2 regions of the Variovorax sp. GW821-FHT09B05 genome follow, and region 2 is predicted to be linked to the other one. Evidence: riboswitches for the same ligand, from Rfam matches in the RefSeq annotation. Region 2 holds a riboswitch; the other holds the start of a gene.
The links. A riboswitch is a leader RNA that binds a small molecule or an ion and turns the genes downstream of it on or off. The one in region 2 is predicted to bind S-adenosylhomocysteine.

Region 1: it holds a riboswitch for S-adenosylhomocysteine, as region 2 does, so the genes downstream of both, ahcY (adenosylhomocysteinase) here and metH (methionine synthase) in region 2, are expected to answer to the same signal.

Annotation. Positions count from the first base shown of each region.
Region 1 covers NZ_JBWKPN010000012.1:163,727-170,899, forward strand. The annotation lists gene AC07RM_RS28205 (TlyA family RNA methyltransferase) at 1-379, opposite strand, end outside; gene ahcY (adenosylhomocysteinase) at 389-1,828, opposite strand; S-adenosyl-L-homocysteine riboswitch at 1,899-1,966, opposite strand; gene AC07RM_RS28215 (hypothetical protein) at 2,118-2,783, shown strand; gene phaP (TIGR01841 family phasin) at 2,982-3,479, shown strand; gene AC07RM_RS28225 (hypothetical protein) at 3,546-3,968, shown strand; gene AC07RM_RS28230 (alpha/beta fold hydrolase) at 3,965-5,041, shown strand; gene AC07RM_RS28235 (GNAT family N-acetyltransferase) at 5,038-5,655, shown strand; gene AC07RM_RS28240 (alpha/beta fold hydrolase) at 5,631-6,614, opposite strand; gene pqqA (pyrroloquinoline quinone precursor peptide PqqA) at 6,780-6,854, shown strand; gene pqqB (pyrroloquinoline quinone biosynthesis protein PqqB) at 6,952-7,173, shown strand, end outside.
Region 2 covers NZ_JBWKPN010000003.1:252,276-259,448, reverse strand. The annotation lists gene AC07RM_RS09585 (prevent-host-death protein) at 1-142, opposite strand, end outside; gene AC07RM_RS09580 (LysR family transcriptional regulator) at 196-1,113, opposite strand; gene AC07RM_RS09575 (PACE efflux transporter) at 1,230-1,667, shown strand; S-adenosyl-L-homocysteine riboswitch at 1,737-1,866, shown strand; gene metH (methionine synthase) at 1,927-4,641, shown strand; gene AC07RM_RS09565 (ArnT family glycosyltransferase) at 4,790-6,535, shown strand; gene AC07RM_RS09560 (glycosyltransferase family 2 protein) at 6,532-7,173, shown strand, end outside.

The sequences.
Region 1 (7,173 bases), on a different contig from region 2:
CCTCGCGCAGCTTCGCATGCAGCTGCCCGTGGCCGACGTCGATGCCCACCACCCGTGCGGCGCCGCGCTGCAGCAGGCAGTCGGTGAAGCCGCCGGTCGACTGGCCCACGTCGAGGCACAGCTTGCCGGCGGCATCGACGCCGCTGGCCTCGAGCGCGCCTTCGAGCTTGAGCCCGCCGCGCGAGACGTAGCGCGCCTCGGCCGCGTCGTCGAGCTCGAGCTCGGCCGACTCGGGCACCTCGTCGCGGTTCTTCACGACCGAACGCCACGCATCGGTCGAGCCCGCATCGCGCCAGCGCATGCCGCCGGCGATGAGCCGCACGGCCTGCGAGCGCGAGGCGGCGAGGCCGCGTTCCACCAGCAACTGGTCGGCTCGCATGCGCGGCGATCAGTAGCGGTAGCTGTCCGGCTTGTAGGGGCCGTTCTTGCTCACGCCGATGTAGGCGGCCTGGGCGTCGGTCAGCTCGGTGAGCATGGCGCCAACCTTCTTCAGGTGCAGGCGCGCGACCTTCTCGTCGAGGTGCTTGGGCAGCACGTAGACCTTGCCGGCCTGGTAGGCGTCGGGCTTGGTGAACAGCTCGATCTGCGCGATGGTCTGGTTCGCGAACGACGATGACATCACGAAGCTCGGGTGGCCCGTGCCGCAGCCCAGGTTCACCAGGCGGCCCTTGGCCAGCAGGATGATCTTCTTGCCGTCGGGGAAGGTGATGTGGTCGACCTGCGGCTTGATCTCTTCCCATTCGTACTTCTCGATCGACGCGACGTCGATCTCGTTGTCGAAGTGGCCGATGTTGCAGACGATGGCCTGGTCCTTCATCTTCGCCATCGTGTCGTGCGTGATGACGTCCTTGTTGCCGGTGGTGGTCACGAAGATGTCGGCCTTGTCGGCCGCGTATTCCATGGTCACGACCTTGTAGCCTTCCATCGCGGCCTGCAGCGCGTTGATCGGGTCGATCTCGGTGACCCACACCTGCGCCGACAGCGCGCGCAGCGCCTGGGCCGAGCCCTTGCCCACGTCGCCATAGCCGGCCACGCAGGCCACCTTGCCGGCGATCATCACGTCGGTCGCGCGCTTGATGCCGTCGACCAGCGATTCGCGGCAGCCGTAGAGGTTGTCGAACTTGCTCTTGGTGACCGAGTCGTTGACGTTGATGGCGCGGAACAGCAGCGTGCCCTTGGCGCTCATCTCGTTGAGGCGGTGCACGCCGGTGGTCGTCTCTTCGGTCACGCCGATGATCTCGGCCGACTTGCGCGTGTACCAGGTCGCATCGACGGCCAGCTTGGCCTTGATCGCGGCGAAGAGAATGCGCTCTTCCTCGCTGCCCGGGTTGGCGATCACGCCCAGGTCCTTCTCGGCGCGCTGGCCCAGGTGCATCAGCAGCGTGGCATCGCCGCCGTCGTCCAGGATCATGTTCGGGCCTTCGCCCTTCGAGTCCTTGGGACCGAAGTCGAAGATGGCGTGGGTGTAGTCCCAGTAGTCCTTGAGCGACTCGCCCTTGATCGCGAACACCGGCGTGCCCGACGCGGCGATCGCGGCGGCCGCGTGGTCCTGCGTCGAGAAGATGTTGCACGAGGCCCAGCGCACCTGCGCGCCGAGGGCCTGCAGCGTTTCGATCAGCACCGCGGTCTGGATCGTCATGTGCAGCGAGCCGGTGATGCGCGCGCCCTTGAGCGGCTGGCTCTTGGCGAATTCCTCGCGGATGGCCATCAGGCCGGGCATCTCGGTTTCCGCGATGCGGATTTCCTTGCGGCCCCAGGCGGCGAGCGAAAGGTCGGCGATCGCCTGGTCGGCGGACGAAACAGGGGTGGGCTTGAGAACAGCGCTCATGTGAAGTGAACTCCAGAACTGTGTTTGAACGAGGCCACTGCGTCGGGGGAAAAAGACTCACCGCGAGAACAGCGGATGAGCGTGGTTGCGATGGGTCCGAGCCTCACGCCTGGCGGCGCTGCAACGCTCCTCGGAAGCGGCGGATTGTAGACGTGCCGGACACGGGCGCCAACGGCCGGGGCTTCCCACATCACGGAACGCGAGGGCGCGCCAACACCCCGTGTCATGCAGGGCTCAGAGTCGAGGCGTACAACGCTGCTTGCATTCCTTTTCCGCGAAAGCCCCTCCGATGCGTTCATCCCGCCTTTCCCTTCCCTCGTCGTCCACCGCGCGCCGCGCGCTCTGCACGGCGGCCCTGCTGGGCCTCGCCACCTTGCCGGGCCTGTCCTTCGCGCAGGCGCAGACCGCGCAACCCGTGGTGCGCGTGCGCGGCACGCTGGTCTACGCCGATGCGAGCAAGCTCGTCGTCAAGGACCGCGGCGGCGAGGTCGTGAGCCTCGCGCGGCCCGCGGACATGCCGCTGTCGGAGGTCTATCGCATCAAGCTGTCCGACATCAAGAAGGGCAGCTTCATCGGCACCGCCGCGATGCCGCAGGCCGACGGCACGCAGAAGGCGCTCGAGGTGGTGGTGTTCCCCGAGGCCGCGCGCGGCACCGGCGAGGGCCACTATCCGTGGGACCTGCAACCGCAGAGCACCATGACCAACGCCACCGTGGCCGACCTCGCGGCCGCGCCGCGCTCGGTGCGCGGCGGGCAGCAGCTGCGCCTGTCCTACAAGGGCGGCGAGAAGACCGTGATCGTGCCGCGCGACGTGCCGGTCGTGACCTTCCGCGCCGGCACCGAGGCGCTGCTGGTGCCGGGCGCCAAGGTGCTGGTCAATGCGCAGGAGCGCAACGGCACGCCGACCGCGCTGCGCGTGGTGGCCGGCCGCGACGGCTTCACGCCGCCGATGTAAGCCGTTGCCGCTACCCGCCGGCGCTCCGGCGAGCGCCGGTGCCGTGGCGCACACCATCCCTTCGGGAAATCCCCCAGGCAAATCCGCGGCCGCGATCGCCGCGGCAGGGTCGCCGCGGCGTATCGTGGCGGCGGACCGCGCGCGTGCGCGGCCGGTCCCGCCACCATCTTGTCCAACGACCTCAGGAGATTCCGCACCATGGCCACTGCCAAGAAAGCCGCCGCCAAGAAGACCACTGCCAGCAGCAGCAGCGGAAGCGCCGAGAGAAAGGCGGCCCCGAGCGCGGCCGACATGCTCAACCCGCTCAAGGGCATGGCCGAGCGGCTGCAGAACCTCAACATGACCGACGGCGCGAGCAAGCTGCTCGACAGCGGCCGCAAGGACCTGCAGGCGCTGATGCAGGCCAACGAGAAGTCGTTCCAGGGCCTGCAGACCGTGGTGCAGCGCCAGACCGAGATGATCAAGAGCGCGATCACCGACTGGCAGGCGGCCGCCAAGGACATCCCCGGCAAGGATCCGAAGGAAAGCCTCGCCAAGCTCGACGCGCTCGGCCGCCAGTCGTTCCAGCGCGCGGTCGACGACATCAAGGAACTCGCCAACCTCGCGGCCAAGTCGCAGGCCGACGCCTTCGAGGTGGTGCGCCAGCGCATCCAGTCGAACGTCGACGAGGTCACGAAGATGCTGCAGCGCAAGTAGCGCGCGGCCCAGGCGCCGCGCCGGCGCACGGCGCGGCCTTCCGACGACGAACCTCGGTGTGCGGCCATGACCCAGTCCTCCTCTCCCCTCGACCCCATGGCGATCTGGCGCGAGCTCACCGCGCAATGGGAAAAGAGCACCAACGCGTTCGCCAACGAGGCCATGGCCTCCGATCCGTTCCGACAGGGCATGCACGGCGGCATGAACGCCTCGCTGGGCGCGCAGAAGGCGCTCGGCGACCTGATGGCGCGGCTGCTCACGATGCTGAACCTGCCCACACGCGCCGACCTGCAGGCGCTCTCCGAGCAGCTGCAACACATCGACGATCACCTGGCGCGGATCTCGCGGCAGCTCGAGGAGAGCGGTGCGCGCGGCGCGGCGCCGGCGCCGCGGCCATCGGCGCCGAAGCGCACGAAGCAGCCGCCCGCGGCCGCACCGAGCGCTCCCGCGAAGAAAGCCCCGGCCCGCACCCGCCGCCCGCGCCCATGAGCACGCCCGCCGCCGAACTGCCGGTGCTGCCCGACCTGCGCGCCGAGATCGAGCGCACCATCCAGCGCAACATCAAGGGCCTGGATTTCCTGACCAGCGCCACGCCCGCGGTCGGGCTCACGCCCAAGGACGAGATCCATCGCCGCGGCACGCTGAGCCTCTACCACTACCGGCCGATGGTCGACGAGATCTACCGCGTGCCGGTGCTGATCGTGATGGCCACCACCAACAAGGGCTACATCCTCGACCTCGCACCGGGCCAGAGCATGGTCGAGCACCTGCTGCGGCAGGGCTACGACGTCTACATGATGGACTGGAACGCGCCGCGGCCGCAGGAGAAGCGGCTGTGCATCGAGGACTACGTGCTCGACTTCATTCCCGACTCGATCCGCCGGGTGCAGCAGCGCTCGGGCGAGGAGGACGTGACCATCGTCGGCTACTGCATGGGCGGCGTGCTCTCCACGCTCTACGCGGCGCTGCATCCGGGCGGGCCGCTGAAGAACCTCGCGCTGTTCACCACGCCGATCGACTTCAGCCGCATGACCATGTTCCATGCCTGGTCGGATCGCCGTTATTTCGACGTCGACCGGCTCGTGGACAGCGTGGGCAACGTGCCGCCCGAGATGCTGTTCGCCTCCTTCGACATGCTGCGCCCCGCGGGCCGCGGCGCGGGCCTGGTGCAGCTGTGGGACAACATGGCGAACGACGAATTCGTCAAGTCCTACCGCATGTTCGACCGCTGGGGCGCCGAGATGCTGCCGCTGGCGGGCGAGTACTTCCGCCAGACCGTGAAGGAGCTGATGTGGGGCAACAAGCTGCTGAAAGGCGAGCTCTCGATCGGTGGACGGCCGGTGCGCCTCGCCGACATAGAGGTGCCGGTGCTGCATGCGCTCGCGCAGCACGACCACATCGTTCCCTATGAGGCGGGCGCGCCGCTGATCGCGGGCATCGGATCGGCGGACAAGGAGGAGGTGGTGCTCAAGGGGGGCCATGTGAGCCTGGCCGCGGGACCGAACGCGGTGCGCCGGCTGTGGCCGAAGCTCGACGAATGGCTGGGAGTGCGATCCACATGACGAATGCCGCAGACACCTCGACGAACCCGGGTTCGACCCGGCTCTATCCGCGCACGCTGCCGCATGCCGATGGCGAGATCGCGCTGCGCCGCATGGACGCCGCCGATGCCGGCGCGGTGCTGGCCTTCGCGCAGGCGCTGCCTGCGCACGACCTGCTGTTCCTGCCGCGCGACATCACGCAGCCCAAGGTGATGGACGCCTGGGTGCGCGCCATCGCGCGCGGCGACATCGACAGCGTGCTCGCGGTGCGCGACGACAAGGTGCTGGGCTGCGCGGCGGTGATCCGCGATCCGCATTCGTGGTCGCGCCACGTGGCCGAGCTGCGCGTGCTGGTCGAGCCTGCCCTGCGCGGCAGCGGCCTGGGCCAGCAGCTCGCGCAGGAAGGCTGCGCACTCGCGATGGAACAGGGCCACGAGAAGGTGGTGGCGCAGATGACCGTGGACCAGCGCGGCGCGATCGCGGTGTTCCAGGCGCTGGGCTTCCGGCCCGAGGCACTGCTGAGCAAGCACGTGAAGGACCGCGAGGGCCGCGCGCACGACCTCGTGGTGCTGTGCCAGGACGTCGCGCAGGTCGAGGCGCAGATGCAGGCCTACGGGGTGACCGAGGTGTTCTGAACGGGCGGGTCGAAGCGGCCTTGCGCGGCGAAGGCATCGAGCGCGCGCGCCATGCGTTGCGCCATCGCGGGATGGAAGGGATCGTGGCCCGCGCCGGGCACGGTCTCGAAGCGGCTCGCGGGCAGCAGGCGCTGTACGGCTCGAGCGGCGGCCGGGCGACAGGTCCGGTCGAGCTCACCGTGCAGGAACAGCACCGGATGGTCGCGCAGCGCGTCGAGCGCGCCCCAAGCCACCGCGTCGCCGTCCGCGAGCCAGCAGCGGTGCGCGAGGTAGTGCGCCATCACCTTGTAGCGATCGATCGCGCGTTGCAGCGCATCGCCTTGCGGCTCGGGCGCGGCGCCGGACTGTCCGCCCTGCGCGTGCTCCCAGGCCAGCCAGGCGAGCGTCGCGCGCGCTTGCGGCGCGAGGTCGTCGTCCGCGAACACGCGGCACAACGCGGGCAACAACGGCGCGCCCTCGGCCAGCGAGACCGCGTCGGCCAGCCGCGACCATGCTTCGGGATAGCTCGCGCGCGCCCCCTCGAAGCTCCAGTGCAACTCCGAGGCATTCGGCACGAACAGCCCGCGCAGCAGCAGTCCGTCGACCGCCGCGGGATGACGCGCCGCATAGGCCAGCGCCAGCGTCGCGCCCCACGACCCGCCGACCACCAGCCAGCGCTCGATGCCCAGGTGCCGCCGCAGCGCCTCGATGTCGGCGATCAGCAGCTCGGTGCGGTTGTGGCGCGTCTCGCCGCGCGGCGTGCTGCGCCCCGCACCGCGCTGATCGAAGGCGACCACGCGATAGCGCTGTGGATCGAAGCCGCGCGCGAGCGCGGGCGAACCGCCCGAGCCCGGCCCGCCATGCAGCACGAGCGCGACGCGCCCCTCGACGGCACCGGTGGTCTCCCAGTGCAACCGATGGCCCTGGCCCACGTCGAGCCGGCCCGCGCCATCGCATGTAGAACCAAGTGCCTCCAGCATGCGGCCGATGCTACGCCGTCGGACCACGCCCACGCCACGACGGGTACTGCAACCACGCTGCGCGCACCACTCAAACTGGGTATGCTGTCCGCGGAGCGCGCTTTCGCCGCTTCCGAAGGCGTCCATCGACCTTCGCCTGCGAATGGAATTCCTCAAGGAGACTTCATGACCTGGACCACCCCTCAAGCCACCGACTTCCGCTTCGGCTTCGAGATCACGATGTACGTGGCGGCGCGCTGAGCGCCACGCCCTTTCCGGCACGGCCCGCTTCGGCGGTCCGTGCCGGTTTCGCTTTCCCCTCCCCCTTCTCTCGCGCCGCGTCGCGGCGCTGCACCGCATGCACATCCGCGTCCTGGGCGCCGCCGCCGGTGGCGGCTTTCCGCAGTGGAACTGCAATTGCGCGAACTGCGCCGGCCTGCGCGCGGGCACCGTGCGCGCCCGCGCGCGCACGCAGTCGTCGATCTGCGCCAAGGGCGACGTGGGCGACGACTGGGTGCTGGTCAACGCCTCGCCCGACATCCTCGAACAGATCAAGGCCACGCCCGCGCTGCAGCCCGGG
Region 2 (7,173 bases):
CGCGGCGGTAGTCCTCGATGCGCTGGAGCACGTACTCGGGCACGCCGCGGTTCGTGATGTAGACCGGCCCGTGGGTGGCCGCACGCTTGGCGGCGGCCACGTCGCGGGTGAAGTCCCGGCTGGAAATGCTGGTGATGGTCATGGCAGCTCCCTGGTCTAGTTTGTTTGTATGTTATGACAATCAGCGGGCGCGCGTCAATCCACCCCCATCGACTTGGCCGCCACCCGCTCCCGCGAAATCAACGCCACGAAGCGCTGCGCCCCCAGCCCCAGCGGTCGTTCGCGCGACCACACCACGTCCACCCACAGGTTCAGGCCGTTGCTGAGGTTCTCGAGCGGGATCTCGACCAGCGCGCCCGCCGCCACGTGCGGCCGCACGAAATTGCGCGGCAGCCAGCCCCAGCCGACGCCGGCGGTGATCAGGCTCAGGGCGGCCAGCGCGTTGTCGGTGCGCCAGAGGTGGCGCGCGAAGACGCTGCGCGGGTCCATGGCCGTGACCAGGTCGCGGCCGGCCACCACGATCTGGCGGGTGGCGATCAGGTGCTCCTCGCGCAGGCGGCCGCCGGGCGCGGCGGCCAGCACCGGGTGGCCCGGCGCCATCACCGCGACCATGGTGTCGCTGCCCACCTCCTGGAAGCCCTCGCGCCCGTCGAGGCTGGGTCGCTCGAACACCAGCGCGAGCTGGGCCCGGCCGCTGTGCAGCAGCGCGAGCGCGTCGGCCTGCGGCGCGGCCAGCACCTCGACCTGCAGCAGCGGGTATTCGTGCGCCAGCTCGGCCAGCGCGCCGCTCCAGGGCGCGGCCAGCAGCTCGGGCGCGATCGCCAGCGTGAGCCGCTCCTCCAGCCCCTGCGTGAGCGCCAGCGCCTGCGCGTCGAGCTGGCGCAGCTGCGCCGCCAGCGCGCGCGCCTGCGGCTCGAGCGAGCGCGCGGCGGCCGTGGGCCGGGGCTCGCGGCCCTTGCGGTCGAACAGCTGCAGGTCGAGCTCGGCCTCGAGGTGGGCGATGGCCATGCTGACCGCCGACGGCACGCGGCGCAGGGCGCGGGCGGCGGCCGAGAAGGAGCCGTGGTCGATCACGGCCAGGAAGACCTCGACGCTGTCGCTGGAGAAGCTCATGGCCGCCTCATAGGGTCGATCTTTCAATAAAACTGAAACAAGTTGACTTTTTATATCAGCAAGAGACACATAAAGTCCACGGATCGCAGTCACACAACAAGCCAAGAGAGTCCGTCATGCAGGGAATCCAGCGTCGCATCGTCTACATCACCCTCTACGAAGGGATCGCCATCGTGGCCGCCAGCGCCGGGCTGGCACTGCTGACGGGCGCCGGCCTCGGCCATTCGGGCGCGCTGGCGGTGGCGGCCTCGGTCATCGCGGTGATCTGGAACCTGATCTTCAACAGCCTGTTCGAGCGCTGGGAGGCGCGCCAGGCGGTGCGCGGGCGCAGCCTCAAGCGCCGCATCGCCCATGCGATCGGCTTCGAGGGCGGCCTGATCGGGCTGCTGGTGCCGATGTTCGCCTGGGGCCTGGGCATCTCGCTGTGGCAGGCGCTGGTGATGGACCTGGGGCTGGTGGTCTTCTTCCTGGTCTACACCTTCGTCTTCAACTGGGCCTTCGACCGCGCCTTCGGGCTGCCGGCCTCGGCGGCGCCGGTCGCGCAGGCGGCCTGAGCCTTTCCGGCGGCCCGCGGATACACCCGCGGGCCGTTGGCACGGCCGGCAGCCGGTAAAATCGCCACCCCTTCCAAGGAGCGTTGCAGCGGCGGCGCGCGGGACCCCGGTGCGGGTCCGCGCACCCGCCGTCAGGCTTGGAAGGCGCCTTCTCGCAGAACCTGCCCGGAAGGCCCGGTTGCAACGACGCTCACCTGACGTGTCTTCCCCTGCCCAGGTGAGCCCCATGAGCGATGTCCCCGCGCCTTTCGTTTCTCCCATGAAGCTGTCCGGTCTCGAACCGGTGGCCATCGGCGAGGGATCCCTGTTCGTCAACATCGGCGAGCGCACCAACGTCACCGGTTCCAAGGCCTTCGCGCGCATGATCCTCAACGGCCAGTTCGAGGAGGCGCTGGCGGTCGCGCGCCAGCAGGTCGAGAACGGCGCGCAGGTGATCGACATCAACATGGACGAGGCCATGCTCGACAGCAAGGCCGCGATGGTGCGCTTCCTCAACCTGATCGCCAGCGAGCCCGACATCGCGCGCGTGCCGGTGATGGTCGACAGCTCCAAGTGGGAAGTGATCGAGGCCGGCCTGCGCTGCATCCAGGGCAAGGGCATCGTCAACTCGATCTCCATGAAGGAGGGCGTGGACAAGTTCAAGCACGAGGCGAAGCTCGTGAAGCGCTACGGCGCGGCTGCCGTGGTGATGGCCTTCGACGAGAAGGGCCAGGCCGACACCTACGAGCGCAAGGTCGAGATCTGCGAGCGCGCCTACCGCATCCTGGTCGACGAGGTGGGCTTCCCGCCCGAGGACATCATCTTCGACCCGAACATCTTCGCGATCGCCACCGGCATCGAGGAGCACGACAACTACGCGGTCGACTTCATCAACGCCGTGCGCTGGATCAAGCAGAACCTGCCGGGCGCCAAGGTCTCGGGCGGGGTGTCGAACGTGAGCTTCAGCTTCCGCGGCAACGACCCGGTGCGCGAGGCGATCCACACCGTGTTCCTGTACCACGCGATCCAGGCCGGCATGGACATGGGCATCGTCAACGCCGGCATGGTCGGCGTCTACGACGACCTCGAGCCCGAGCTGCGCGAGCGCGTGGAGGACGTGGTGCTCAACCGCCGGCCCGATGCCGGCGAGCGCCTGGTCGAAGTGGCCGAGAGCGCCAAGAGCGGCGCCAAGGACGACAGCAAGAAGCTCGAGTGGCGCGGCACGCCCGAGCAGCCGGTGCACGTCAACCAGCGGCTGTCGCACGCGATGGTGCACGGCATCACCGACTTCATCGTGGAGGACACCGAGGAGGCCTACCAGCAGATCCTCGCCAAGGGCGGCCGTCCGCTGCACGTGATCGAGGGGCCGCTGATGGACGGCATGAACATCGTGGGCGACCTGTTCGGCCAGGGCAAGATGTTCCTGCCGCAGGTGGTGAAGTCGGCGCGCGTGATGAAGTCGGCCGTGGCCCACCTCATCCCCTACATCGAGGAAGAGAAGCGCCAGGACGAGGCCGCGGGCCGCGACGTGCGCACCAAGGGCAAGATCATCATCGCCACCGTGAAGGGCGACGTGCACGACATCGGCAAGAACATCGTCACCGTCGTGCTCCAGTGCAACAACTTCGAGGTGGTGAACATGGGCGTGATGGTCCCGTGCCACGAGATCCTCGCCAAGGCGAAGGTCGAGGGCGCGGACATCGTGGGCCTGTCGGGCCTGATCACGCCGAGCCTGGAAGAGATGCAGTACGTGGCCGGCGAGATGCAGAAGGACGACCACTTCCGCATCAAGAAGATCCCGCTGCTGATCGGCGGCGCCACCACCAGCCGCGTGCACACGGCCGTGAAGATCGCGCCGCACTACGAAGGCCCGGTGGTCTACGTGCCCGACGCCTCGCGCAGCGTGAGCGTGGCGCAGTCGCTGCTGAGCGACCAGGCCGCGGCCTACATCGGCGAGATCAACGCCGACTACGAGAAGGTGCGCACGCAGCACGCCAACAAGAAGCAGGTGCCGCTGTGGCCGCTGGCCAAGGCGCGCGCCAACAAGACGCCCATCGACTGGTCGAGCTACGTGCCGCCCGCGCCCAAGTTCATCGGCCGGCGCGTGTTCCGCAACTTCGACCTGACCGAGCTCGCCAAGTACATCGACTGGGGTCCGTTCTTCCAGACCTGGGACCTCGCGGGGCCGTTCCCGGCCATCCTCAAGGACGAGATCGTCGGTATCGAGGCCGTGCGCGTCTACGCCGACGGCCAGCGCATGCTCAAGCGCCTGATCGAGGGCCGCTGGCTCAGCGCGAGCGGCGTGGTCGGCTTCTGGCCGGCCAACACCGAGAACGACGACGACATCGTGCTCTACACCGACGAGTCGCGCAGCGAGGCCGCGCTCACCTGGTACGGCCTGCGCCAGCAGACCGAGAAGCAGGAGATCGAGGGCACGATGCGCCCGAGCCGCTGCCTGGCCGACTTCGTCGCGCCGCGCGAGAGCGGCCTGAAGGACTACGTGGGCATGTTCGCCGTGACCGCGGGCCTGGGCGTGGAGAAGAAGGAGAAGTACTTCGTCGACGACCTCGACGACTACTCCGCGATCATGCTCAAGGCGCTGGCCGACCGGCTGGCCGAGGCCTTCGCCGAGGCCATGCACCACCGCGTGCGCACCGACCTCTGGGGCTACGCGGCCGACGAGGCGCTGAGCAACGAGCAGATGATCGCCGAGAAGTACCGCGGCATCCGGCCCGCGCCCGGCTACCCGGCCTGCCCCGACCACAGCGTGAAGAAGCCGATGTTCGACCTCCTGAACTGCACGGACATTGGCATGAGCCTGACCGAAAGCCTCGCTATGATGCCGGCCGCCAGCGTGTCGGGGTTCTACCTCGGGCACCCCGACAGCACGTACTTCAACGTAGGCAAAATCGGCCATGACCAGCTGCAGGACCAGGCGGTGCGCCGCAAGGCGAGCGAATCCGAACTGGAGCGGCTGCTGGCGCCCAACCTCTGACGGCGCGCGGCGGGCCCTTCCGTTCCCCCGCGCCGCCGCCATCCACGCCGCCCGCCCCGCGGGCCGCTGAACCGATCCAGGCTTCCGGGGGATTCCCATTCAGACACTGCTCTTCATCCTCGCGCACCACGCGGCGCTGGCGCTCTTCGTGGCCGGCGCCTGGGGCTTCGGCGCCACCGTGCTGGCGCGCTTCGGGGCGCCCGCGCGCCGCGACGCCTGGCTCGAGGGCGCGATCGCGACCACGCTCGGCGTCGGCCTGTTCATCGTGGCCTTCCAGGCGCTGGCGATCGCCGGCGCGCTGCGCCAGGGCGCGGTGCTCGCGCTGCTGGGCGCGGGCATCGTGCTGGCGCTGCTGCGGCTGCCCGGCTGGCGCCGCGAGCTGAAGACGCGCGCCGCGCTCGCGCCCGCGCAGCCGGCAGCCACCCTCGGCGAGAAATGCGCGTTCGCCGCGCTGCTGCTCGTGGGCCTGCCCACGTTGTTCTCGCCGCTGGCGCCGCCGGTGGCCTTCGACGAGGTGATGTACCACCTGCCCTATGCGCGCCAGGTCGCGCAAAGCGGCACGCTGGGCGTCTACGAGTGGCTGCGCTACCCCTGGTTCCCCTACAACTACGACCTGCTTTACGCCGCCGCGCTGACGGTCTACGACGACGTCTTCACCCACTTCATCCACGGCCTCGCGGGCTGGCTGTCGGTGCTGATGATCCATCGCCTCGGCCGGCTGCACGCCAACCGCTACATCGCCTGCCTGGGCGCCGGCATCTGGCTCGCGCTGGGCGACTATCCCAACTCGTACATCGACATGGGCGTGGCGCTGTTCGTGCTCGCGGCCTTCGTCGCGCTGTGGTGGTGGGACGAGGGCCACGTGCTCGAACCGGCGCCCGGCGCAGCGCGCCACGGGCGCGCGCGCTGGCTGCTGCTGGCCGCCTTCTTCCTCGGCGTGGCGGCGGGCTCCAAGTACCAGGCGCTGATCTTCCTGCCGCTGGTGGCGGTGTTCGTGGCGCGGCGCGAGCGCCGGCCGCTGCCGTGGCTCGCGGCCCTCGCGCTGTTCCTCGTGCCGTGCATCTACTGGTATGCGCGCAACTACCTGCAGACCGGCGATCCGTTCAACCCGATCGGCGCGCGCGTGTTCGGCTTCACCAACTGGAACATGGCCGACTACACGCAGCAGCTGGCCGACGTGCGCGACCACGCCAACATGCCCAACGGCCTGTTCTGGCCGCTGCTGCTGGTGCCGTTCAGCCCGCTGTGGCGCCCGGGCCCGGTGCGCGCGGCCTTCGTGTTCTGCCTCTACTCGCTGGTGATCTGGGTCGCGACCTCGCGCTATCCGCGCTACATGATGGCCTCGTTCCCGCTGCTCGCGCTGATGGCCGCCGTGGGCTGGCACACGCTGCTGGGCTGGGCCGGTGCCTTCGTGCGGCGCCGGCTGCCGGCGCTCGCGCGCGGGCGCACGCCGGGCGTCTTCGGCGGGCTGCTGATGGTGGTGCTCGCGGGCTTCGCGCTCGCGCATTCGGTGCGCGACGTGCGCATGATCTCGCCCACGCCCGCCTCGCGCGAGGCCTTCCTCGCCCGGCATGTGCCGGGCTACGAGGTGCTGAGCCACCTGCGCGCCAACCCCGTGGGCCGGCTCTACCAGGTCGGCCTCAACGACTCGATCTACTTCGCGCCCAACCCGGTGTGGGGCGACATCTTCGGGCCCTTCCGCTACTCGGACTACCTGTACCTGCCGGCCGACCAGCTCGCGCGCAAGCTGGCCTCGCAGCAGTTCGGCTCGATCGTGATCCAGACCGCGCTCGCGCCCTATGTCCACACCAAGCCCGACTTCGACAAGTACTTCAGCCTGATCGTCGAGAAGGACGGTGTGAAGGCCTACCGCATACTCGCGCCCACGCCATGACGACCGCCGACCGCCTCGCTTCCCCCACGGCCGCCGCCGCGCTCTCGCCGCTGCCGCCGGCGCTGCGCATCGCCGCCATCATCCCCTGCTACAACGAGGCGCTGGCCATTCCCAAGGTGGTGGCCGACTTCCGTGCCGACCTGCCCGAGGCGCAGATCCACATCTTCGACAACAACTCCACCGACGGCACCGCCGAGGTCGCGCGCGCCCATGGCGCGCACGTCGTGCACGTGCCGCTGCGCGGCAAGGGCAACGTGGTGCGGCGCATGTTCGCCGACGTCGAGGCCGACATCTACGTCATGGTCGACGGCGACGCCACCTACGACCTCTCGACGGTGCGCGAGATGATCCGCATGCTGGTCGAGCAGAAGCTCGACATGGTGGTGGGCGCGCGCGTCGACGACCAGACCGATGCCCAGACCTACCGTCGCGGCCATCGGCTGGGCAACCAGATGCTGACCGGCGCGGTCGCGGGCCTGTTCGGCGGCAGCTTCACCGACATGCTGTCGGGCTTTCGCGTCTTCTCGCGCCGCTACGTGAAGTCCTTCCCCGCGCTGGCCAAGGGCTTCGAGATCGAGACCGAACTGACCGTGCACGCGCTCGAACTGCGCATGCCCTATGCCGAGGTGCCCTCGGTC